DNA from 3 places in the Stenotrophomonas sp. YJH_SMC_69 genome. Region 2 is predicted to be linked to each of the others. Evidence: predicted binding sites of a transcription regulator. Region 2 holds the regulator's gene; each other region holds the start of a gene.

Region 1 (7,905 bases), on a different contig from region 2:
GGCATGAAGGTGGTGGCCGAAGGCGTGGAAACCCACCAGGAAGAAGACATGCTGCGCCGCCAGGGCTGCGACGAGATCCAGGGCTACCTGTACTCGCGCCCGCTCAGCCCGCGTGATCTGGCGCAGTGGCTGCGCCAGCAGCGCCCGGCGCCAATGCGCACCGACGCCAGCGGCGAAGCGGTGCTGGTGCGCTGAGGGTCTGCGCTGGCGGATGCCGGCGCGGTGTGGCCTGACTCTGGTGCGCCCAGCTCTGGTGGGTGCCGACCGTTGGTCGGCACGGATGCCCTGGCGCTCGCGATCATCCACGCATGGCGTGGAACTACCTGGGAAACTCCGCCTTCAGCTGCATGCGCAGGGCCTCGACGATGGCCGCATAGCGCCGCTTCTGGACCAGATAGCTGGCCAGGAACAGCGGCAGCACCAGCAGCATCGGTGCCACCATCGGGCGCATCGCCACCAGTGGCAACAGCAGCAGCGACAGGATTGCCACGAACCAGCTGCACAGGCCGATCACCCGCACCTCGTGCCGTCGCGCGTTGAGAACGATGCGTCCACGCATCACCGGGAAGTAGCGCAGGCCGAAGCTCGGTGCGAAGCTCTCGCGGAACGCCATGCTGCCATCGGGCAGCGCATGGAAGGCCAGTTGCAGCCATCTGTCCTGCAGCAGGTCACGTTCCAGGCTGCCCAGCGAGAGCCGGGCCTGCATGGCCGGTGACGCCGCGATGCGTTCGTTGAACAGGGTGATGCCCCAGCTGAAATAGCCGGCCACCCAGGCCATCAGAAGGACGGCTTCGATGAGGAGCACTGCGATCAGGGCGATGGCCATCGGTCTTCCATGAACGGGACCGGTGGATCATGCCATGCGGGACGGCCCATCCACGCAGGACGTGGATCTACTTCAGGGCTTCGCCATCCAGGCCCAGGTTCCATGCCATGCCCAGCAGTTCATCGTCGGCTCGGGAGGGGGCGGGGCGCGCATCGGCCAGCTGCTGCAGTTCGAGCAGTTCCTCGCGGGCCACGTCTTCCAGCCGCTGCAGCTGCTCACGCACGCTCGCGTTGCGCGGGCGCTCGGTGTCGGTGAGGGCGGGCAGGGCGCGGATCAGGGTCATGGTGCGCGTACAGGATGCATCCAATGGCAGGTTACAGGCAAAGGCCCCGGACGAACCGGGGCCTTGCGGGCTGCCGGCGAGGGCAGCGGACATCAGGATCAGAACAGCTCGACGGTGCCGGCGCCCATGCTCTGCTGGGCGACGGGCTTGTGCGGCGGGCGTTCCCATTCGCTGCGCAGCTCGCGCAGGCGATTGCCGGTGCGCTGCAGGGCGCTGGCGATCTCTTCGTCGAACACGCCGCCATTGCGGTGCAGCAGTTCCTGCAGGGCCACCGCTTCGCGGTTGATCGCGGTCAGGCGGTCCAGGTGGGTGTGCACACCGCCCAGCGCCTGGGTGGCGATGTCTTCGAACTGCAGGGCACGCACGGCTTCGGCCACGCTGCCATCGATCGCACGGGCGCACTCGGACACTTCGCGCATGCCGTCGCCCAGCGAGGCGTTGATCTGCGCGACGTTGTCGAGCATCGCTGCTGCTTCCTGGCGGGCTTCGCGGGAGCGGTCCATATCGCGCGAGGCCATGTGCGAAACCGTCTCGCGCACCTTGGCGATGGCGTCCTTGGAGCTGTGCGCCAGCTTGCGGATCTGCTCGTTGAAGGTGGTCGAGCGCTCGGACAGGTTGCGCACTTCGTCGGCGACCACGGCGAAGCCACGACCGGCTTCACCGGCGCGCGCCGCTTCGATGGCCGCGTTCAGCGCCAGAAGGTTGGTCTGGTCGGCGATCGACTTGACGTCTTCCAGCAGCGCGAAGATGCCATCCAGGTGCTGCGCCATCTGGTCGATGTGCTGCACGGTGGTGCTGCTCTGGCCGCTCACCTGTTCCAGCGCTTCCACCAGCTGTTCCATGCGATGGCTGGCGTGCTGGGCGAAACGGGCGACGTCGAGGCCGGCATTGCCTTCATCACCGGCGCGGTCGACGATGCGCGACAGGGCCTGGCTCTGCTGGCGCGACTTGCGGTTCATGGCATCGAAGCTGCCGCCCAGGCTGGAGACGGCCTGGCGGATCAGGTCACGGGCGCGTTCCACTTCGCCACGCGAACCGTCGATCTCGTTGCCGACGAAGTTGCGCAGCTCGGTCAGCAGCTGGTCCTGTTCGCGCAGGACACGGGCGTGCTCGGGGGAACGATGTGCCTGTGCGCGGGTGGTCCACCACGCAAAGCCGAGCCAGCTCAGCGTCATCGTGGTCAGGATCGCCCAGCGCAGGGCGGCCGGCCATTCGAAACCGATGGCGAAGGGGAGCAGCAGGGTCAGAGCCAGGGGGGCGGCCAGACGGATGAAAATGCGTGAGTACATGGACGTTCTCGGGAGGTGCACGGAGGATGTATCGGCCGTACCCCCTTTCTCTTTAACGTCGATGTGCCTCGAAGTGCATTCTGAATGCGCCGGTTTTCCGGCACCTTGGCGGCCTCGGGGTCAGAGCCCTTTCCGTGCCGGAAAGGGATCCGACCCCTTGGGCAGGCGCAACGGGGTCGGATCCCTTTTCCATGGAAAAGGGCTCTGACCCCACACCCTCAGGCCAGCAGGCGGTCCACGGCCTCGATCATCGCCTTGCGGCTGAACAGGAAGTCCCAGTAGCTGCCGCCCAGCTGGCGCCACAACACCGCCGAACGCACCGCGGCCAGCAGCAGGGCACGGATCTCCGCCACCACGCCGGCCTGGCCCAGGTAGTGCGGGTTGCCCTGCACCATCACCCGCGGTTTCAGGTGGCTGATGGTGTCGGCATACAGGCCGCCCAGGTTGGCCAGTACGTCCGGGTGGCCACTGTCGCCCAGTTCGGTGGCCTGGCGCTGGGCGCGCTCGATGCCCGAGGCGACCTTGTTCACGGTCGCCCCATCCTGCACGAAGCGGCGCTCCAGCTGCAGCACCGACAGGGCCAGCTTGGGCAGGATCGGGTCCTGGCCCTGGCTGCGGAAGTAGTTGTGCAGCAGGCGCAGGCCGGACTTCAGTGCATGACGGTCACCGAACACCGCCTGCGGCGAGGACGCATCGACGCGGAACACGCTGTCCACGGCGGTGCGCACGGCGGCGGCGTCGGAATGGCCGGTATCGGCGATGCGGCGCACCTGCTGCAGGGCCTGGGCAATGCCGGCCAAGGCCAGGACGCGGTCGTCGACAGTGAAACTCATGCAGCGATTACCTCAAAAGGGGAGGGGGTGGTGCGCAGGCGTTGTTCCAGCGGCGCATCGGTGGCGGCGATCACCGCGCCGCCCAGGCACACATCACCGTCATACAGCACCAGCGATTGACCGGGGGTAACGGCACGCTGCGGGCGCGCAAAGGTGACCAGCACGCTGCCATCGTCCAGCACCTGGACCGTACACGGCTCGTCGGGCTGGCGGTAGCGGGTCTGGGCGGTGCATTCGAAGCGCCGTGCCGGCGGTGAGCCGGCGATCCAGTGCGCGGTTTCCGAACGCAGGCGGTCGGACAGCATCCACTTGCTGTCGCGGTCCTGGTCCACGTACAGCACGTTGCTGGCCACATCCTTGCCAACCACGTACCACGGCGCGGCCGGGCGGCCACGCACGCCGCCGATGTTCAGACCCTCGCGCTGGCCCAGGGTGAAATAGAACACGCCCGGGTGTTCGGCAATCACGCTGCCGTCGGCCGGGTCGAGGATCTGGCCGGGCTTGGCCGGCAGGTAGCGGCCGAGGAATTCGCGGAAGTCGCGCTCGCCGATGAAACAGATGCCGGTGGAGTCCTTCTTGGCGTGGGTCGGCAGGCCGACGTCGCGCGCGATCCGGCGCAGGTCGCTCTTTTCCAGGTCGCCGATCGGGAACAGGGTGGCTGCCAGCTGTTCCTGGCCCAGTTGATGCAGGAAGTAGCTCTGGTCCTTGGATCGATCGGCGCCGCGCAGCAGCAGCCACTGGTGGCCGCGCTGGGCCACCCGTGCGTAATGGCCGGTGGCGATGCGCTCGGCGCCCAGCTCGCGGGCGGCGTCCAGGAAATGCTTGAACTTCACTTCACGGTTGCACAGCACGTCCGGGTTCGGGGTGCGGCCGGCCGCGTACTCGGCCAGGAAGTGCTCGAACACGCCCTGCCAGTACTCGCTGGAGAAGTCCCGGAAGTGGAACGGGATGCCCAGCAGGCCGCACACGGCCACCGCGTCGCGACGGTCATCCTCGGCACGGCAATCACCGCTGCCATCGTCGGCCCAGTTCTGCATGAACAGGCCGGCCACGGCCTCGCCCTGCTGTACCAGGCGCCAGGCGGCGACCGAGGAATCGACGCCGCCGGAGACGCCCACCATCACACGCGGAGTGCTCATGCGACCTCCCGGACCAGCGAAAGCGGGTGGCGCTGGCCACCCAGGTAATCCGCCACCACCTGCCACACCAGCGGGCTGCGCTGGCGCTCGCCGGCGGCCTGCAGCTCGGCCGGGGTCAGCCACAGCGCGCGGTCGACGCCGGTGTCCAGCGGCTGCGCCGGATCGTGCGAAACCGGGCGCGCCGCGTAGCAGAAGCGCAGGAAGGCCGTGCCGTCGCCGGCAGTCCACTGGTAGCAGCCAATGAAGTGGGTCAGCTGCACCGTCCAGCCGGTTTCCTCGCGGGTCTCGCGCAGGGCGGCCTCGGCCAGGCTTTCGCCCGGCTCGAGGTGGCCCGCCGGCTGGTTCAGCACCTGGCGGCCGTCAATGGTCTCCTCGACCAGCAGCACGCGGCCGCCGTCGATCACCACGGTGGCAACGGTGGCGTGCGGTGCCCAGCGCGGGTCCGGCGTGGCGTTCAACTCAGAACTCGTCCTTCTTGGTCAGTTCCAGCTCCATCGCGTCGGCGGTGCGGATGGCCGCATCGATGGCGTCGCTGAGCTGGTCGGCGGTGGCATCGGCGTCGATCTTCACCACGAACATGGCAGTGGTGTCCTGCTTTACCCAGCCGCCCATCTTGGCGTCCTGCGAATCTTCCAGCAGGCGGTTGGCCACGGCCACCGGGAACTGCTTGGTCTTGGCGCTGTAGGCCGGCGACCAGATCTCGCGGATGTTGTGGCTGCCGAAGTCTTCCACCGCCGAGCGCACGTAGACCATCTGGGTGCGGTCACCCTCGACGTCGAAGACCATGCGGTAGTCGCCATCCTCGTCGACCTCGTAGGTGTAACCCAGCTTGTCCAGGTGGCGGGCCACGGACTTGTCGGCCTGGGGCGCGGCGGTGGCAGCACCGGCAGCGGCCAGGGTGATCAGCAGGGCGGGCAGAAGGGTCCTTTTCATGAAGATCCTGTGAAGCAGTGTTGAAAGAAGCTGCAATTGTGACGTTGGGCGTGCGTGCCGTCCAATCTGCGGCGGGCCGACGCAGGCGCGGTGCAACCTCTATAATGGATGGATGCCCCATGAGTCCTCCCCCGATTCCCATCACGAGCACGGCGTTGCCGTGGAGCCCGCGCGCCCGGAAGTGGCGCCGCCGCCGTTCTACCAGGTGATGCTGCTCAACGACGACTACACCCCGATGGATTTCGTGGTGGATGTACTGCAGCAGTTCTTCAGCATGGACCTGGACAAGGCCACGCAGGTGATGCTGCACGTCCATACCCGCGGCCGCGGGGTCTGCGGCGTGTTCACCCGCGAGGTCGCCGAGACCAAGGTTGCCCAGGTCAACGAGTATTCGCGGATGAACCAGCACCCGCTGCTGTGCACGATGGAAAAGGCCTGACCGGCTGCCGATCCTCGTCCGGGTACATCGACTCCGGACACGGCGTGCCCACCAAGGTGGGCACCTACCAAGGCAGAAACCTGTAGAGCCGAGCCCATGCTCGGCTGCTTTTCGTCCCGGCGCAATGTCCCGGATGGAGTGCGCCCACCACGCGCGGAGGTCACGCCTCCGCCAACGCCTCCAGCGCCATGCGTGCCACTGCCTCGTCGACCTCGGCGGGGTCGCCGTCGCCCCGGAACCACACCGCTGACAGCCCCGCGCTGGCCGCGATCCAGCGCAGCAGGCGCGCCCGTTCCAGCCCAGCCAGCGCGCTGACCTGTTCCAGCCGGGCGGCAAACCGCTCGGGCCGGGTGGCCACATGGATGCCCGGGCCACAGAGGTCCGGGTTGCTGAACATTGTCGTGTAGTCGAACGCGCGGTCGCCCAGCAGCCGCTTCGGGTCGATCGCCAGCCAGCCACGCGCGCCGAAATCCAGCACGTTGTCGTGGTGCAGGTCGCCGTGCAGCGGCCGGATCTCGTGTTCTTCCCGCAACACCCGCTCCGCCAGTGATCTGCACTGTTCCAGCAGTGGCGGCAGCGCGGCCCTTGGCTGCAGCAGGTCGGCGAACCATGTACGCAGGCAGACCAGTTCCGCTGGCGGCGCGCTCCGTGGCCGGTGCAGCTGCCGCAGGACCTGGCACAGGATCGTGGTACAGGCATCATCGTCGCCCTCGATCGAACGTTGCCGCAGCGAATCGCCGTCTGCACGCTCGATCAGGATCGCCGGCCCCTCGTGGGCCAGCAGGCGGGCGGCACCATCGCCGTCCCACCAGCGCAGCAGGCGATGGCCGTTCTGCTCCTCGGTTTCGCTGCTGACCTTCAGCATCGCCGGTTCGCCGTCGGCGGTCAGCACCGGCCAGAGCTGGGCGTGGGGCGTCTCGATGGCCGCGCCATCACGCCGCAATCGCCAGCGGCTCAGGTAGGGTTCGATCATGCTGGGTGGGCTGTCCTGGAGTGAATGAAGATCAAGCGATCTGCACTGCTAACGCCATCTGAACGCAGCAATCCGCTAGGGTGATGGAAATCGCGTAGTCAGGCCGCATATTGTCCCCATCTGCCGCCGGAGTAATCCATGTTCAGCAAAGACCTCGAACACACCATCGGCCAGTGCTACAAGCGCGCCCGTGAGGCCCGGCATGAATTCATGACGGTCGAACACCTGCTGTTGGCACTGCTCGACAACCCGTCCGCCCAGGCCGTACTGAAGGCCTGTGGTGCCGACGCCGAACGCCTGCGCCAGGAGCTGGAGCAGGCCATCGAGGCTTCCGTGTCCCGCCTGGCCGAAGATGACGGCCGTGATACCCAGCCGACCCTGGGCTTCCAGCGCGTGCTGCAGCGGGCCGTGTACCACGTGCAGTCCTCGGGCAAGAAGGAGGTCACCGGCGCCAACGTGCTGGTCGCCATCTTCGGCGAAAAGGACTCCCATGCCGTCTATTACCTCAACCAGCAGGACGTGACCCGGCTGGACGTGGTCAATTACCTGTCCCACGGCATCGCCAAGCTGGGCGAGGAAGGAGAGCAGCCGTCCTCCTCCTCCGAGGGCGAAGGCCGCATCGAAGGCGGGGAGGGCGAGCCGAAGGGTGATGCCCTGACCGAGTTCGCCAGCAACCTCAACGAACAGGCGCGGTCCGGCCGCATCGATCCGCTGGTCGGCCGTGCCGACGAGATCGAGCGCACCATCCAGGTCCTGTGTCGCCGCCGCAAGAACAACCCGCTGTACGTGGGCGAGGCCGGCGTGGGCAAGACCGCGATTGCCGAGGGCCTGGCCCGCCGCATCGTCGAGGGCTCGGTGCCCGACGTGCTGGCCGACGCGGTGATCTACTCGCTCGACCTGGGCGCGCTGGTGGCCGGCACCAAGTACCGCGGCGACTTCGAGAAGCGCCTGAAGAGCGTGCTGACCGCACTGAAGAAGGTCCCCAATGCGGTGCTGTTCATCGACGAGATCCATACCATCATCGGTGCCGGTTCGGCCTCGGGTGGCACCATGGATGCGTCCAACCTGATCAAGCCGGCGCTGGCCTCCGGCGAGCTGCGCTGCATCGGCTCGACCACCTTCCAGGAGTACCGCGGCATCTTCGAGAAGGACCGGGCGCTGGCCCGCCGCTTCCAGAAGATCGACATCGT
Region 2 (7,905 bases):
TGGCATGCCGTTCGGCGAAGCCGCCGCCACCTACACCCTGCTGTCGATCGGTGACGGCCTGGTAGCGCAGCTGCCGGCCCTGCTGGTCTCCAGCGCCGTGGCCATGCTGGTTACCCGCGCCTCGCGCTCGCAGGACATGGCCCAGGCCATGACCGGCCAGGTGTTCGGCCAGTACCGTGCGCTGGCGATCACCGCCGGCATCATCGGCGTGGTCGGCCTGGTGCCGGGCATGCCCAACGTCGCTTTCCTGACGCTGGCCGCGATCCTCGGCTTCATCGCCTGGAAGCTGTACCGCAAGGGCAAGGCGCCGGCTGCCGATGCGGCAGGCGGTGGCACCGATGCCGCCGCACTCAACGCACTCGGCCGCCCGGCCGCACCGGCACCGACTGCCGAACTGAGCTGGGACGAACTGCGCCCGGTCGATCCGCTGGGCCTGGAGGTCGGCTACCGGCTGATCCCGCTGGTGGACAGCAACCAGGGCGGCGAACTGATGGCGCGCATCAAGGGCGTGCGCCGCAAGCTGACCCAGGATGTCGGCTTCCTGATCCCGTCGGTGCACATCCGCGACAACCTGGAACTGCCGGCCAACGGCTACCGCGTGCTGGTGCACGGCGTGCCGGTGGCCACCGCCGAGATCCACCCCGACCGCGAGCTGGCGCTGGACCCGGGCAGCGCGCTCGGCGCGCTGGAAGGCATCGCCGGCAAGGACCCCGCATTCGGCCTGGACGCCACCTGGATCCAGCCGCACCAGCGCGCCCAGGCCGAAACGCTGGGCTACACCGTGGTCGATCCGGCCACCGTGGTCGCCACCCATCTGTCGCACCTGATCCGTGAGCACGCGCCGGAACTGCTCGGCCACGAAGAAGTGCAGCACCTGCTGGCCAACCTGGCCAAGAGCGCGCCCAAGCTCGTCGAAGATCTGACGCCGAAGGCGTTGCCGCTGTCGGCGGTGGTGCGCGTGCTGCAGAACCTGCTGGTCGAGCGCATTCCGATCCGCCAGCTGCGCAAGATCGCGGAGGCACTGGTCGAACATGCGCCCAGCAGCCAGGACCCGGCCGTGCTGACCGCCGCTGTTCGCACCGCACTGGGCCGCTTCATCGTGCAGGAGATCGCCGGAATGTCGGCGGAGCTGCCGGTATTCACCCTCAACCCGCAATTGGAACGTGTCTTGCAGGAGTCCACGCAGGGCAACGGCGCCGCGCTGGAACCCGGACTCGCTGAGCGACTGCACCAGAGCCTGGCCGAATGTGTCAGCAAGCAGGAAGCCCGCAACGAGCCCGCGGTCGTGCTGGTACCTGGCCCGGTGCGCGCCGCGCTGGCCCGCCTGGTCCGCCACAGCGTTCCGTCGCTGTCGGTCCTGGCCTACAGCGAGGTGCCGGAGGACAAGCGCCTGAAGCTGGTCGGAACGATCAGCTGACGCCGCCCTGCGATGCGCCAGAAAACAGACACCACTTTCGAACCAACGCAACAGACAGATACCAAGGGGAACCCGCACCGTGCAGACCACCGACCACCCGAGTTCTCCGACCGCCACCCCGCCGTCTTCGCCCCGTGACCACAGCATGAAAATCAAACGATTCGTCGCCGCCGACATGCGCTCGGCCATGAACCTGGTGCGCAAGGAACATGGTCCTGACGCCGTGATCCTGTCCAACCGCCGGATCGAGGAAGGCATCGAGATCGTCGCCGCCGCCAACTACGACGAGAGCGCCGTGCAGCGTGCACTGGAAGCCTCGCGCCGTGACGTCGCACCGCCGCCGGCACCCAAGCCGCGCACCGCCGCCGACGCGGTGATCGCCGCCGTCACCCGCCGCCGCAGCAGCACCTCGGCGCCGGAACCGGTCGCGGCCACCACCTCGGCAGTGGCCGCCCTCGCCCGCGCCGCCGTCGGTGCCACCGGCCGCACCCTGGACAGCGCCGACGAGATCGTGCCGACCCGGGGCAGCACCGGCTTCGCCGCCACCCTGGCCCGCGCCGCCGTCAACGAACCGGCACCGCCGGACCAGATCTTCGCCCCGTTCGCCGAGGCCATCGTTGCACCGGCCGCCACCGTGCCGGCCAACCGCGCGCGCTTCCAGATCGACCCGCCGCACGAGGCGCATCACGAAAGCGTGGCCCCGGCCGTGCTGCCGCCGCCGCTGCCGACCGCTGCCGTGATCGACGCGCAGCCCGGGATCGCCGCCAGCGAACCGGCAGCGGTCGAAGCCGCTATCGAGGCCAGCCCGGCCCCCATGCTGGCCCCGGCACCGACGCTGACCGTGGTTGCCCAGGACGACGCCGAGATCCGCCAGCTGCGCCAGGAAGTGGCCGGCATGCGCCAGGTGATCGAGCGCGAGATGAACCGCTTCACCGATGAGCGCCTGCGTGGCAGCCCGGTGCGCGCCACCGCGCTGGACCTGATGGACGAGTACGGTTTCGACGCCGGGCTGGCCCGCGACGTGGCCATGCAGATCCCGCTGGAAACCGAAGCCCATCGTGGCCGCGGCCTGATGCTGGGGCTGATCTCGCGCAAGCTGCCGATCGCCCCGGTCGACCCGCTGGAAGAAGGCGGCGTGATCGCGCTGGTCGGCCCGACCGGCGCCGGCAAGACCACCACCATCGCCAAGCTGGCCTCGCGCTTCGCCGAGAAGCACGCCCCGCGTGACGTCGCCCTGGTCACCACCGACACCACCCGCATCGGCGCCCGTGAACAGCTGTATGGCTACGGCCGCCAGCTCGGCATCGCCGTGCACGAGGCCAACAGCGGCACCGACCTGGACCAGCTGCTGGAACGCCTGAAGGACTACAAGCTGGTGCTGATCGATACCGCCGGCCTGGGCCCGCGCGACCGTGCCCTGGCCGCCCAGCTGCAGTGGCTGCGCGCCGCGCGCCAGGTGCGCACCCTGCTGGTGCTGCCGGCCAACACCAGCTTCGGCGACATGGACGAGGTGGTGCGCCGCTTCGGTGCGGCCAACCTGCAGGGCCTGGTGCTGAGCAAGCTGGACGAGACCGGCCGCTTCGGCAACGCCCTGTCGGTGGCCGTGGACCACGCCCTGCCGATCACCTGGGTGACCGATGGCCAGGACGTCCCGGAGGACCTGCACCGGGCCAGTGCAGCCAATCTTGTACTTCGCCTTGAAGATTTGCGCCGAGCGGCCGATATGCCCTGCAACCCGGAGTTGAACCATGCCGTCGCGTGAGTACGCCAAGCTGACCAAGACCTTCCCGCTGTCGGCCACCCGCAGCGAGCCGCTCGGCCCTGTGCGCACCATCGCGGTGACCGGCGGCAAGGGCGGCGTGGGCAAGACGAATGTGTCCGCCAACCTGGCGGTGGCGCTGGCCGGCATGGGCAAGCGCACGCTGCTGCTGGACGCCGACCTGGGCCTGGCCAACATCGACGTGATCCTGGGCTTGAACCCCACCTTTACGCTGGCCGACCTGGTGGCCGGCCGCTGCTCGCTGGACGACGTCATCGTCGAAGGCCCGAACGGCGTGCTGGTGGTCCCGGCCGCTTCCGGCCGCCGGCACATGGCCGAGCTGGCCCCGGCCGAGCATGTCGGCCTGGTCAACGTGTTCTCCGAACTGGAACGCGAGCTGGACATCATGGTGGTCGATACCGCCGCCGGCATCACCGACGGCGTGCTGACCTTCTGCCAGGCCGCGCAGGACACCGTGGTGGTGGTCTGTGACGAACCGGCCTCGATCACCGACGCCTACGCACTGATCAAGGTGCTGTCGCGCGAGCGCGGCGTGGACCGCGTCCAGGTGGTGGCCAACATGGTGCGCGACCCGAACGAGGGCCGCGTGCTGTACGAGAAGCTGACCCGCGTCTGCGAGAAGTTCCTCGCCGATGTCTCGCTGAACTACCTGGGCTGCGTGCCGCAGGATGACTGGCTGCGCCTGTCGGTGCAGCGCCAGCAGCCGGTGGTGAAGGCCTATCCGTCCAGCCCGTCGGCGCTGGCGATCACCGAGATCGCACGCCGCACCGCGCGCTGGCAGGCACCGACCGAACCGCGCGGTGGCGTCGAGTTCTTCCTCGAACGCATCCTCAAGCAGCGTGGGGTGGCCGCATGAAAGGCGCAGCCCACCAGTACAGGGAAGTCCAGCGCTCGGCGGCCAACGAGGTCATCGCCCAGCATTCGGACCTGGTGCGACGCATCGCCCACCACCTGGCCGCGCGCCTGCCGGCCAGCGTCGAAGTCGATGATCTGATCCAGGCCGGCATGATGGGCCTGATCGAAGCCTCGCGCAGCTACGACGCCGACCAGGGCGCCTCGTTCGAGACCTATGCCTCGATCCGCATCCGCGGCTCGATGATCGACGAGATCCGCCGTGGCGACTGGGTGCCGCGCTCGGTGCACCGCCGTGCACGCGACGCCGCCGCCACCATCCGCCGCCTGGAACAGAGCACGGGCCGTGCCGCCAGCGCCACCGAAGTGGCCGCCGCGATGGAGATGCCGCTGCCGGAATACCTGCGCCTGATGGAAGACGCCGCACGTGGCCAGGTGCTGAGCCTGGAGTCGCGCATCGAAGACCAGGGCGAACTGGATACCGTCGCCCAGGGCGGCCCGACTCCACAACAGGTGCTGGAGCGCGGCGAGTTCGGCCGTGAGCTGGGCAAGGCCATCGGCCACCTGCCCGAGCGCGAACAGCTGGTGCTCTCGCTGTACTACGAGCAGGAGCTGAACCTGAAGGAGATCGGCGCGGTGCTCGGCGTGAGCGAGTCGCGGGTCTGCCAGATCCATGGCCAGGCCGTGCTGCGCCTGCGCGGCCGCCTGAAGATTTTCGAGGCCGTCGACGCCGGCCTGGAAGAATGAACATCCCCGAGGCGACTGCCCCCGGCCGCCCGGAATGAACAACAAAGGAACTCTGCTTTGAACAAGAACATGCGCATCCTCATCGTCGACGACTTCTCGACCATGCGTCGAATCGTCAAGAACCTGCTGGGCGATCTGGGCTTCACCAACACCGCCGAAGCCGAGGACGGGCATGCCGCGCTGTCGCTGCTGCAGAGCCAGCCCTTCGATTTCGTCGTCACCGACTGGAACATGCCGGTGATGACCGGCATCGAACTGCTCAAGGCGATCCGTGCCGACGCCAAGCTGAAGACCCTGCCCGTGCTGATGGTCACCGCCGAAGCCAAGCGCGAGCAGATCATCGAAGCGGCCCAGAACGGCGTGAACGGCTACATCATCAAGCCGTTCACCGCGCAGACGCTGGAAGAGAAGCTGGGCAAGATCTTCGAACGCCTGGCGGCCAGCGCCTGATGGATACCACGGTCGACAAGAACGCCCTCGCCCTGCGCCTGCAGGAAGCCCTGGATGCCCTGGAGTCCGGTGACGAAGCCGCCTGGCGGCAACGCATCGACGGACTGGTCGCGCTGCGCACGCAGCCGATGATGAGCGGCCTCTCGCGGCTGGCCCGCGAGCTGGGGCAGGCCCTGGGCGAACTGCCGACCGTGCCCAGCGAGGCCGGCGAACTGGACGATGCGTGCGCACGCCTGGACCACGTGGTGGCGATGACCGAACAGGCCACCCACCGCACCCTGGACCTGGCCGAGGAATGCCGCAGCCTGACCGAGCAGCTGCGCGCCGAAGGCCTGCAGCCAGGCCAGGACGCGCAGCTGGAGCGCATCCGCCACAACCTGACCGAGATCGCCCTGACCCAGAGCTACCAGGACCTGACCGGGCAGATCATCCGTCGCGTGGTCGGCATCGTCCGCCGCGTGCATGAAGGCTTCGGCGCGCTCGGCCTGCCGCCGGAACAGCATCGCACCGACCCGGAACTGGCCGGGCCGGCACTGAAGGGACTGGACCGCCACGCGGTCTCGCAGAACGACGCCGACGACCTGTTGTCGGATCTGGGGCTGTAAGCATGAGCGCGGTATCCGACGACATCACTGCCGATTTCATCATCGAGGCACAGGAAATCCTGGATCGCCTCGGCGAACAGCTGGTGTCGCTGGAGCAGGCACCGCAGGACACCGAACAGCTCAACGCGGTGTTCCGGGGCTACCACACGCTCAAGGGCGGCGCGGGTTTCCTCGGTGTCACCGCCATGGTCGAGCTGTGCCACGCCGCTGAAGAGGCGCTGGGCGCTGCACGTGCCGGCCAGGCCGTGCTGCAGGCCCATCACTTCGACGCCGCCCAGCAATCGCTGGACTACCTGCAGTCGATGCTCGATGCCGTGTCTTCCGGCACCGAGCCGGGCTATGCACCGCCGGACCTGATCGCCCAGTTCGACGTGCATGGCGGTGCAGCAGCGCCTGCCGCCGCTGCCGCCGCACCGGCGGCCGGTGCCGGCGACCTGATCACCGACGACGAGTTCGAGGCGCTGCTCGACCAGCTGCACGGTGGCAACGCACCGACTGCGGTGGCGCCGGCAAAGAAGGCCGACGACGGCCTGATCAGCGAAGATGAGTTCGAAGCCCTGCTCGACCAGCTGCACGGTGGCGCCGCACCCGGCGCCAGGCCCGCGGCTGCGGTGGCGCCGGCACCGATCGCCGCCCCGCGCCCGGCCGCCGCACCGGCACCGGTGGCCAAGCCGGCCGCCAAGCCGCTGGCCGAAGCCGAACACACCGTGCGCGTGGACACCAAGCGCCTGGATGCGATCGTCAACCTGATCGGCGAACTGGTGCTGTCGCGCAACCGGCTCAAGACCCTGCGTGCGCGCCTGCGCGACGAGGAGCTGGACCGCGCCGTGTCCACCCTGGACATCGCCACCGCGCGCCTGCAGTCGGCGGTGATGCGCACCCGCATGCAGCCGGTGGGCAAGGTATTCTCGCGCTTCCCCAAGGTCGCCCGCGACGTCGCCCGCTCGCTGAAGAAGGAAGTGGACCTGGAGCTGATCGGCGCCGAGACCGAGCTCGACCGCAACCTGGTCGAAGCGCTGGCCGACCCTCTGGTGCACCTGGTCCGCAACGCCATCGACCATGGCGTGGAAATGCCCGACCTGCGCGAAGCGCAGGGCAAGCCGCGGATGGGCCATGTGCGGTTGTCGGCGCAGCAGGAAGGTGACTACGTCAGCATCGAGGTGCAGGACGATGGCGCCGGCATCGATCCGGAAAAGCTGCGCGCGAAGGCACGCGAGAAGGGCCTGATCGATCCGGAAGCCGCCGCCCGCCTGAGCAGCGAGGAGTGCCTGCACCTGGTGTTCCTGCCCGGCTTCTCGACCAAGCAGCAGGTCACGGATATTTCCGGACGCGGCGTCGGCATGGACGTGGTGCAGTCGCGCATCCGCGAACTCAGCGGGCAGATCCAGATCCAGTCGGAGCTGGGCCGCGGCAGCCGCTTCCTGATCCGCGTGCCGCTGACCCTGGCGATCCTGCCGACCCTGCTGGTGCAGGCCGGCGAGGACGTCTATGCGCTGCCGCTGGCGCGCGTGATGGAGGTACTGCACGCGCCGCGCACCTCGCTGGGCTGGTTCGATGGCCGTGCCGTGCTCGACCGCCGTTCGCACACGCTGCCGCTGGTCGATCTGCGGCAGTGGCTGGATGTGACGCCGGCCGCATCGACCCTGCTGACCATCGTGGTGCTGCAGGCCGGCGAAGCGCGCTTCGGCCTGGTCGTGGACCAGGTCCGTGGGCGCGAGGAAGTGGTCATCAAGCCACTGCCGAAGGCCCTGCGCGGCCTGCGCGGTTACGCCGGTGCAACCTTGATCGGCGATGGTCGCATGGCGCTGATCCTGGATGTGGATGGCCTGCGCAGCCCGCACGACTGACCCGCTTGCTGAACCCGTAAAACCGTGAAGTCGCACCAGTAGCCCGTACCGGTGTCTCAAGTCCCATTCATACAAGCCGATACCGGATCCATGGATAGACTCAGCCTCATTGGACTCTTTCTCGCCCTGGCCTCGCTGGTCGGTGGCAGCATCCTCAAGGGCGCCGGCCTGGCGTCGTTGTGGTCGCCTGCGGCGTTCGTGATCGTC
Region 3 (7,905 bases), on a different contig from region 2:
CACCGCCAGGATCGGGTCGATCGGCTTCCAGCCGGTCCACTTGATCAACAACGCACCGGCGATCACCGCCACCGAGCCAAGCATGTCCGCCCACACTTCCAGGTAGGCGCCCTTCACGTTCAGGCTCTCGCCGCTGCCGGCCTGCAGCAGGCGCATCGAGATCAGGTTGATGACCAGGCCTGCGGCGGCGATCACCAGCATGCCCGAAGATGCGATCTCCTGCGGTTCGCGGAAACGACCGATCGCCTCCCACAGGATGTAGGCGGCGACCACGAACAGCATGGCGCCGTTGATCATCGCGCCCAGCGCTTCCAGGCGTGCATAGCCGTAGGTGCGGCGCGCGTCCGGCGGGCGCCGGCTCAACCGCACCGCGACCAGCGCAATCATCAGTGCCAGTGCATCGGTGGCCATGTGTGCCGCGTCGGACAGCAGCGCCAGGCTGTTGGTCCAGAACGCGCCCACCACCTCGATGACGAGGAAGGTGGAGGTCAGGCCGAGCGCCCACCACAAGGGTTTCTCGTGGCGGATCTGGGATGGCAGGTGATCGTGGTCGTGGCCCATGGCAACAGCTCCTTTGCGATGCGGTGCAGGCTACGCCGTGCTGGCGGGGGAGACTATTACGGTGTTTATAACATTGCAGCCCAGGCGATCCCTCACCGGGCAAGGCCCGGCGCTACCGGAGCGTGGCCGGCAGCGCCAGGCCTGGCCTGGCGACCGCAGCGGACCGGCGTCCGCGTGCGGTCAGAACCCGAAGCGCAGGCTGGCCCAGTAGGCGCGGCCCGGTTCGTTGTAGGTCGCCGCACCGGCATCGCTGCTGTTGGCCTCGCGGAACAGGCGCTTGTCGGCCAGGTTGTTCACGCCGAAGCCGAAGCTGACGGTCCCGGTCACCCTGTAGCGCGCGCTCACGCCCCAGATGTTGTAGGCACCGCGGTCCTGCAGCGCGATCGAGGGATCGCAGCTGCCGGTGCAGCGCGGATCATTGTTGATGTTGGCGGTGGCCGGTTCCTGCTTGCCGTAGAACGTGCCGGTCAGCAGCACCGACAGCTTGTCGGTGGCCTGCCAGTCCAGCATCGTGTTGACGGTGTACTTCGGGATCACCGACAGCGGCTGGCCGGTGCTCTTGTTCTCGTTTTCCACCATGTAGGTGAAGTTGTTGCTCCATTTCAGGCGGTTGCCCTGCTCGCCCAGCAGCGGGATCACCAGGTTGCCTTCAAGCCCCTGCACGATCGCCTTGGGCGCGTTCTCCCAGCGGAAGATGCGGCCCTTGGAGTCGGCGGTCAGGCCAACCTGGGTGTAGCCGGCCTGGATCTTGTCCTTGTAGTCGTTGTGGAAGTAGGTCAACGAGGCCTGCCAGCCGCTCTGCGGTGCCCACTCGATGCCCAGTTCCTTGTTCAGGCTGGTTTCCGCCTTCAGGTCCGCGTTGCCGCGCATGTAGCAACCGGCACCCAGGCTCGGCAGTGCATTCGGGCAGCCGTTGCCACGGGTGTAGTACAGATAGTCCGGATTGGACTGGTACAGGTTCGGCGCCTTGAACGCGCGGGCGATGCCGCCCTTCACCACCCAGTCGCTGTTGATGCGGAACTGCGCATTGAGGCTGGGGCTGGTGTTGTTGCCGAACTGGCTGTGGTGGTCGAAGCGCAGGCCCGGGGTGACGATCCAGCGCTCACCCAGGTAGATGTTGTCTTCGACGAACACTGCGGTGGTCTGCGCGTCGGCCTTGCCCCGCGCGCGATCGGCCGACAGCCCCGGGATACCGCCGCCGCTGCTGCTGGACTGGCTCATCGAGTACGGGTCGGTCAGGCGGCTGTCCAGGTATTCAAAGCCCAGCGTCCAGATGTTCTCGGCGCTGCCCAGCGAGGTCGGGAAGCTCACTTCGCCATCCAGCTGGTAGTTGCGCAGGCGCGAGGTCGACCAGTCGGTGCCGTTGAAGCTGCCTTCCGGGCCACCGGCCAGGCCTTCATTGATGCGCGAGTTGTTGACCGCTTCCACCGCGGCGGTCACCCGCGAGGTCACGTCGCCCCAGCGGCCGCGATGGGTGATCGCGCCGGTGTTGCGGTACATGCGGTTGGTTTCCGCTTCGCCTTCGGCCAGCGCCGCCAGGTCAACGCCGGTCGAGGTACCGGTAGTGCTGACCGCGCGGTCACCGGCGTAGATGTTGCCCTGGCGGCTGGTGCCGGCTTCGAACTCCACCACCTGGTCGGTGGTGATGTCCCAGCGCAGCAACGCGTTGACGTCGCGGTTCTTGACACCCTCGCGGCCAGCCGGTGGCACCGCGTTCGGGTTGGTGGCGTACTGGCGGTTGAGGTCCAGTGAGTCGGCGTCGGTCTTGTTGAGGTTGCCGTACAGGCGGAACGACAGGGTGTCGGTCATCGGCCCGCTCAGCTGCAGGCCGACGCGCTCGCTGCCGCCTTCGGCGCTGTGCTCGGGCACCAGGCCATACAGGTCGACCGCTCCGGTCAGGTCGCCGGTCGGGCGCTTGGTGATGATGTTGACCACGCCGCCGGACGCACCGGAGCCATAGCGTGCCGCCGCAGGGCCGCGCAGCACTTCGATGCGCTCGATCATTTCCGCCGGCACCCAGTTGGTATCACCGCGGGTATTGCGCTCACCGCTACGGCCCATGCGCACGGCGTCACGCGCACCGATGCGCTTGCCGTCGACCAGGATCAGGGTGTTTTCCGGCCCCATGCCACGCAGGTCGATCTGGCGGTTGTTGCCGTACTGGCCCGAGGCGCTGTTGCCGGTGAGGTTGACGCCCGGCATGGTGCGCAACAGCTCGGCGATGTCGTTGGCCGGCGGGCGCTTGGCGATGTCCTCGGCGGTGATGGTCGAGGTACCCAGTGCCTGGCGGGCAATCTGCGAGGCGGTGACATGCACCGTGTCGATATCGGTGGCATCGGTTTCGGCCTGGGCGGTCAGGGCGCTTCCCGCCAGCAGGGCGGCAACGGCGAGCGCCAGCGGGCGCGGCGAAAGGACAACGGCAGGAGACATGATCTGGACCTTCTGGCAGGGCAACGGGGCCTCTGGCAAAGGGCTTGAGGCAACGACGAGGGGGAGGCGGAGCGTCGCTGCAGTCGCCTGCGGGCCGATCCGTGCGCGCATTCTCCCATCAATGCGAGTGATTCTCAAATGCGTTCACTCATTGCCGCCGCGGCGCCGACGTGCTTTGCGCGCCGTGCAACCCTGCATCGCGCATAAACTGACCGGCCAACCCGCCATCAACCGTGCGCCACCGCGGCCGATACCCGTGGTTTGCCGTACGCAGTCAGAGATCGACGTGGAACCACCCCAACTGGACGATGCCAGCCAACCGCTGGCCGAGGCCTGGCAGCACTGCCTGCAACAGGCCGGCCCTGCCGCCACCGCGCTGCTGCACGCCGCCGCCGCCGATGCCCCGCCGGCGCTGGCCCAACGCTTCTACGAGGTACTGCTGCAGGACGGGCGTGCACGCCGCTTCCTGTCCCACGATCAGGTCAAGCAGCGCCTGCAGCCGGCCATGCAGCGCTGGCTGGTGCAGTTGCTGACCACCAATGCCGACGGTATTGCCGGCGCCGTTGCCTCGCAGCGGGTGATCGGCGATGTGCATGCCCGGGTCGGTATTCCGGTCGACCTGGTCACCCGCGGCGCGCGCGTGCTCAAGCACGAACTGTTCGTGCGCCTGCACGACGACGCGCCCGACAGTGCCACTGCGTTCGCCGCCATCGACTGCCTCAGCGCGATCATGGACATCGCCATGGAAGGCATGACCCTGGCCTATACCAATGCACGCGAGCGCTCGACCCGCGCCGATGCTGCGTACCGGCTGTTCTCGCTGGTGCAGAACGTCGGCACCGAACGCGAACGCCAGCGCGCACTGCTGCTGGACTGGGAGAACGCCCTGCTCTACGCGCTCGCTGGCCACGTACAGGCCAGCGACAGCGCCAGCCTGGCCACTTCCGAGTTCGGCCTGTGGTTCACCCACAAGGGCATCCCCAGCTTCGGCGAGAGCAGCGAGACCCGGCAGGTCGGCCAGCTGATGGCCCGCATCGACAGCAACCTGCAGCGGGCGAGCAACGATGCCCCGGCACAACGACTGGCGGTGCTGCCGGCCATCCGCGAGGACCTGGCCGCCATCCGCACCCTGATGACGCTGCTGTTCGAGCGCATCGGCGAGCTGGATGCCGGCAGCGATGCGCTGACCAACCTGCTCAACCGCCGCTTCCTGCCTACCGTGCTGCGCCGGGAGATCGAGCTGGCCACGCGCAACCGCACGCCGTTCTCGCTGCTGCTGCTCGACCTGGATCACTTCAAGGCGATCAACGACGGCCACGGCCACGACGCCGGGGACCGCGCGCTGCAGCACGTCGCCGGCCTGCTCGGCCAGCTGACCCGCGGCAGTGACTACCTGTTCCGCTATGGCGGCGAGGAGTTCGTGGTGGTGCTGGTCGCGGCCAGCGAATCACAGGCCGCGGTGATCGCCGAAAGCCTGCGGCGGCAGATCGCGCAGTCACCGGTGGCATTGGCCAACGGCCAGGTACTGGCACTGACCGCCAGCATCGGCGTAGCCGGCCATGACGGCCACCCGGACTACGAGCGGCTGATGGCACGGGCCGATGCGGCGATGTACGAGGCCAAGCGCAGCGGCCGCAACCGCGTGGTAGTGGCCAGCGCGGACCTTGAGGAAGCACCGGGACGGCGTGCACTGCAGCGATGACGACAGGACAGGTAGAGTCGACCGCTGGTCGACTATCGCACGCAGCGCGGGATTTTTCGCACGCGGGGCGAAGAGCAGTCGACTGACAGTCGACTCTACCGACAGTCGACTCTACCGGTTCGCCCCCCAGCCGATGCATTGGACGCCACCACCCGCCATGCTGCCCACCACAGCAGCGCCAGTGCCGCGATGCCTGCACCCAGCAGGCACACCGCAGGCCAGCCATGCCGGGCCTGCATCCAGGGCCCGGCAGCCGCACCGGCACCACTGCCCACTGCATAGAACAGCATGTACAACGCCACCAGGCGTCCATGCTGTTCTGCCGGTGCACGCAGCAGCAGCGCCTGGTTCGATACGTGCAGTGCCTGCCCACCGAGGTCGAGCACGATCACGCCCAGCAGCAGCAACGACAGCGACTGCGGCAGGCCCAGCAGCGGCCACCACGCGGCCAGCATCAGCAGCAACGCGCCAAGACTGACCCGACCGGCGAAACCGCGGTCCATCCAGTGCCCGACCCGCGCCGCCATCAAGGCGCCCACTACGCCGGCCAGGCCCAGTGCGCCGATGGCCGCGGTGGACCACTGCAACGGCGGCGCCGACAGCGGCAGCGGCACCGCCGCCCAGAACACGTTGAGGCCAGCAAACAGCAGCAATGCCAGCGGCCCACGCTCGCGCAGCGCGCGGCCCCGGCGCAGCATGCCCAGCATCGAACCCAGCAGTTCGCGCCAGCGCGGTGGTACCGCCGGCACCGGCACCGCCGGCAGACGCCGCCACAGCAGCACGGCCAGGGCCGCCATCAGCGCTGCCGACAGCAGATAGACCGCCCGCCAGCCGACGGTGGCCGCGACCGCGCCCGATACAACGCGCGCCAGCAACAGGCCGATGAACACGCCGCCCTGCACCACGCCCACCAGGCGCCCGCGCTGCTCGGGCGGCGCAAGCGTGGCGGTATAGGCGATCAAGCCCTGGGTCAGCGCGGTGCCCAACAGCCCGGCCAGCAGCATGCCCGACAACAGCCAACCGGCCGTGCGTGCCGCTGCCAGCCACAGCAGGGCCAGCACCAGCGCGATCAACTGCATCCGCAGCAGGCGTCGCCGGTCACCGCGATCGGCGAGCGGCAGCAGGCCCAGCAATGCCAGCACACTGCCGGCCTGGGTTGCCGCCAACACTGCGCCCGCCACGGCACGGTCCAGTGCGAAGGCCTGTGCCAGCCGATCCAGCAGCGGTTGCGCGTAATAGACGTTGGCAACGCTGGCGCCGGCCGCGACCGCGAGCAGGGTCAGCAATGGGCGGGACATCGATGCGCTCATGATGTAGTTGCAATTTGAAACTTGATGCAGGCTATCGTCATTGGTTTTAAACTGCAACCACATACGGAGGCCACAGCATGCACGCCAACAGTCCCTGCCCCGTTGCCCGCAGCGCCGACCTGCTCGGTGATCGCTGGGCACTGCTGGTGATCCGCGATGCCTTCGACGGCGTCACGCGCTTTGGCGACTTCCAGCGCAGCCTCGGCGCGGCGCGCAACATCCTCAGCGATCGCCTGCGCAGGCTGGTCGAGGCCGGCATCCTGCAACTGCAACCGGCCTCCGATGGCTCGGCCTACCAGGAATACGTGCTCACCCACGCCGGCCAGGAACTGTTCCCGCTGCTGGTCGCGCTACGCCAGTGGGGAGAACGCCATCGCTTCAGCGCCGGTGAAGCCCATTCGCAGTTGATCGAATCCAGCACGCGGCGACCACTGCCCTACATGCGGCCACACGGGCGCGACGGTCAGCCGCTGCAGGCCGCCGCCACCCGCGTGCGCAAGCTCAAGGACGACCGGCGCGGCGCCTGGTCCGCCCATTCGCGCACACCACGATCCGGCCGCGCCGGTTAGCATCGGAGGTTTCCGCCGCCGGACGCCGCCGATGCCGCGCTATCGCCCTTTCCTGCTGACCGCCCTGCTGTTGCCGCTGCTGGCCTGCGCCACAGCAACCACGCAGGCCCGCGAGGTTGCCGCGCCCGCCGACCACGTGCAGGCCGATGGCCCCTATGTATTCCGCCAGGGCGACCAGCTGCAGGCCAAGTGGATCTGCGACGACAAGGTCGAGTCGCGCTCGCTGGCCATCAACACGACGGGCACCGATATCGCGCCGCGCTGTGGCTACGAACACACCGTGCACGTGGCCGCGCCGAATGCGGCCTCGGTCTCCGTGCTGCCGGCCGCGCCGCGCATCGTCGCGCTGTCGGACATCCATGGCCAGTACGGGCTGCTGGTGCGCCTGCTGCGTGCCCACCAGGTCATCGACGCGCAGGATCGCTGGGCCCTGGGCAAGGACACGCTGGTCATCGCTGGCGATGTATTCGACCGCGGCCCGCAGGTGACCGAGGCGTTCTGGCTGCTGTACGGCCTGCAGCAGCAGGCCGCCGCCGCCGGTGGCGCAGTGCACTTCGTGCTAGGCAACCACGAAACCATGGTGCTGTACGACGACCTGCGCTACATCAACCCGAAGTACCTGCGCAGCGCCCAGCTGCTGGGCCGCAGCTACCCGCAACTGTATGGCGCCGACTCGGTGATCGGGCAGTGGCTGCGCACCCGCCCGGTGCTGCTGAAGATCGGCGATACCCTGTTCCTGCATGGCGGCATCTCGCCCGAAGCGGTGCAGCTGGCGCTGGACCCGGCACGCACCAATGCGGCCTATCAGGCCTCTCTGGGCCTGCCCAAGGCCGAAGTGAAGGCCGACCCGGCCACCGCACCGCTGTATGACGGCAAGACCAGCCCGATCTGGTACCGCGGCTACTTCGATGGCCGCCTCGACACCGCGGGGGTACAGGCCGTGCTCGACCGCCTGCAGCTCACGCGCATCGTGGTTGGCCATACCTCGATGCCACACGTCAGCAGCTTCCACGGCGACCGCGTGATCGCCATCGACAGCAGCATCAAGAACGGCGAGAACGGCGAACTGCTGTTCATCGAGGATGGCAGGCTCAGCCGCGGCCTGCTGGACGGCTCACGGGTGCCGCTGGCACTGGGTGAGCCGGGCCTGCAGGACTGAATGGCGGGACAGCGCGACGGTGCCGGGAGGTGCCGGCGCGCTCCACCTTCACCCGGTTTGCGGCTACCCTCGGCAGCCGAGAGGCCCGCCCCGTCCACCCGCTGGGCCCGACCGTTACAGGAGCTCCCCGCGCATGCGCGTTCTGATTGCTGAAGACGACCCGGACATCGCCTC

The links. The regulator FliA, encoded in region 2, starts transcription of late flagellar genes. The targets are predictions, from matches to a motif close to TAAAGTTTNNCNNNCNNNGGCCGATAA.
Region 1: AC5P8F_RS14245 (methyl-accepting chemotaxis protein) is a predicted target of FliA. The motif match lies at 2,427-2,453, and genes of this name have one in related genera.
Region 3: AC5P8F_RS01675 (GGDEF domain-containing protein) is a predicted target of FliA. The motif match lies at 3,219-3,245, and genes of this name have one in related genera.

Annotation. Positions count from the first base shown of each region.
Region 1 covers NZ_JCAFTS010000007.1:209,411-217,315, reverse strand. The annotation lists gene AC5P8F_RS14260 (bifunctional diguanylate cyclase/phosphodiesterase) at 1-195, shown strand, start outside; gene AC5P8F_RS14255 (hypothetical protein) at 320-826, opposite strand; gene AC5P8F_RS14250 (hypothetical protein) at 894-1,109, opposite strand; gene AC5P8F_RS14245 (methyl-accepting chemotaxis protein) at 1,208-2,398, opposite strand; gene hflD (high frequency lysogenization protein HflD) at 2,617-3,231, opposite strand; gene mnmA (tRNA 2-thiouridine(34) synthase MnmA) at 3,228-4,370, opposite strand; gene AC5P8F_RS14230 (NUDIX hydrolase) at 4,367-4,828, opposite strand; gene AC5P8F_RS14225 (hypothetical protein) at 4,830-5,303, opposite strand; gene clpS (ATP-dependent Clp protease adapter ClpS) at 5,416-5,742, shown strand; gene AC5P8F_RS14215 (APH(6) family putative aminoglycoside O-phosphotransferase) at 5,903-6,715, opposite strand; gene clpA (ATP-dependent Clp protease ATP-binding subunit ClpA) at 6,854-7,905, shown strand, end outside.
Region 2 covers NZ_JCAFTS010000018.1:24,297-32,201, forward strand. The annotation lists gene flhA (flagellar biosynthesis protein FlhA) at 1-1,417, shown strand, start outside; gene flhF (flagellar biosynthesis GTPase FlhF) at 1,563-3,179, shown strand; gene AC5P8F_RS20185 (MinD/ParA family ATP-binding protein) at 3,166-4,053, shown strand; gene AC5P8F_RS20190 (RNA polymerase sigma factor FliA) at 4,050-4,796, shown strand; gene cheY (chemotaxis response regulator CheY) at 4,854-5,246, shown strand; gene AC5P8F_RS20200 (protein phosphatase CheZ) at 5,246-5,851, shown strand; gene AC5P8F_RS20205 (chemotaxis protein CheA) at 5,854-7,698, shown strand; gene AC5P8F_RS20210 (flagellar motor protein) at 7,789-7,905, shown strand, end outside.
Region 3 covers NZ_JCAFTS010000001.1:343,295-351,199, reverse strand. The annotation lists gene AC5P8F_RS01685 (cation diffusion facilitator family transporter) at 1-561, opposite strand, end outside; gene AC5P8F_RS01680 (TonB-dependent siderophore receptor) at 742-2,991, opposite strand; gene AC5P8F_RS01675 (GGDEF domain-containing protein) at 3,278-4,693, shown strand; gene AC5P8F_RS01670 (MFS transporter) at 4,789-5,991, opposite strand; gene AC5P8F_RS01665 (winged helix-turn-helix transcriptional regulator) at 6,081-6,572, shown strand; gene AC5P8F_RS01660 (metallophosphoesterase) at 6,604-7,731, shown strand; gene AC5P8F_RS01655 (response regulator) at 7,865-7,905, shown strand, end outside.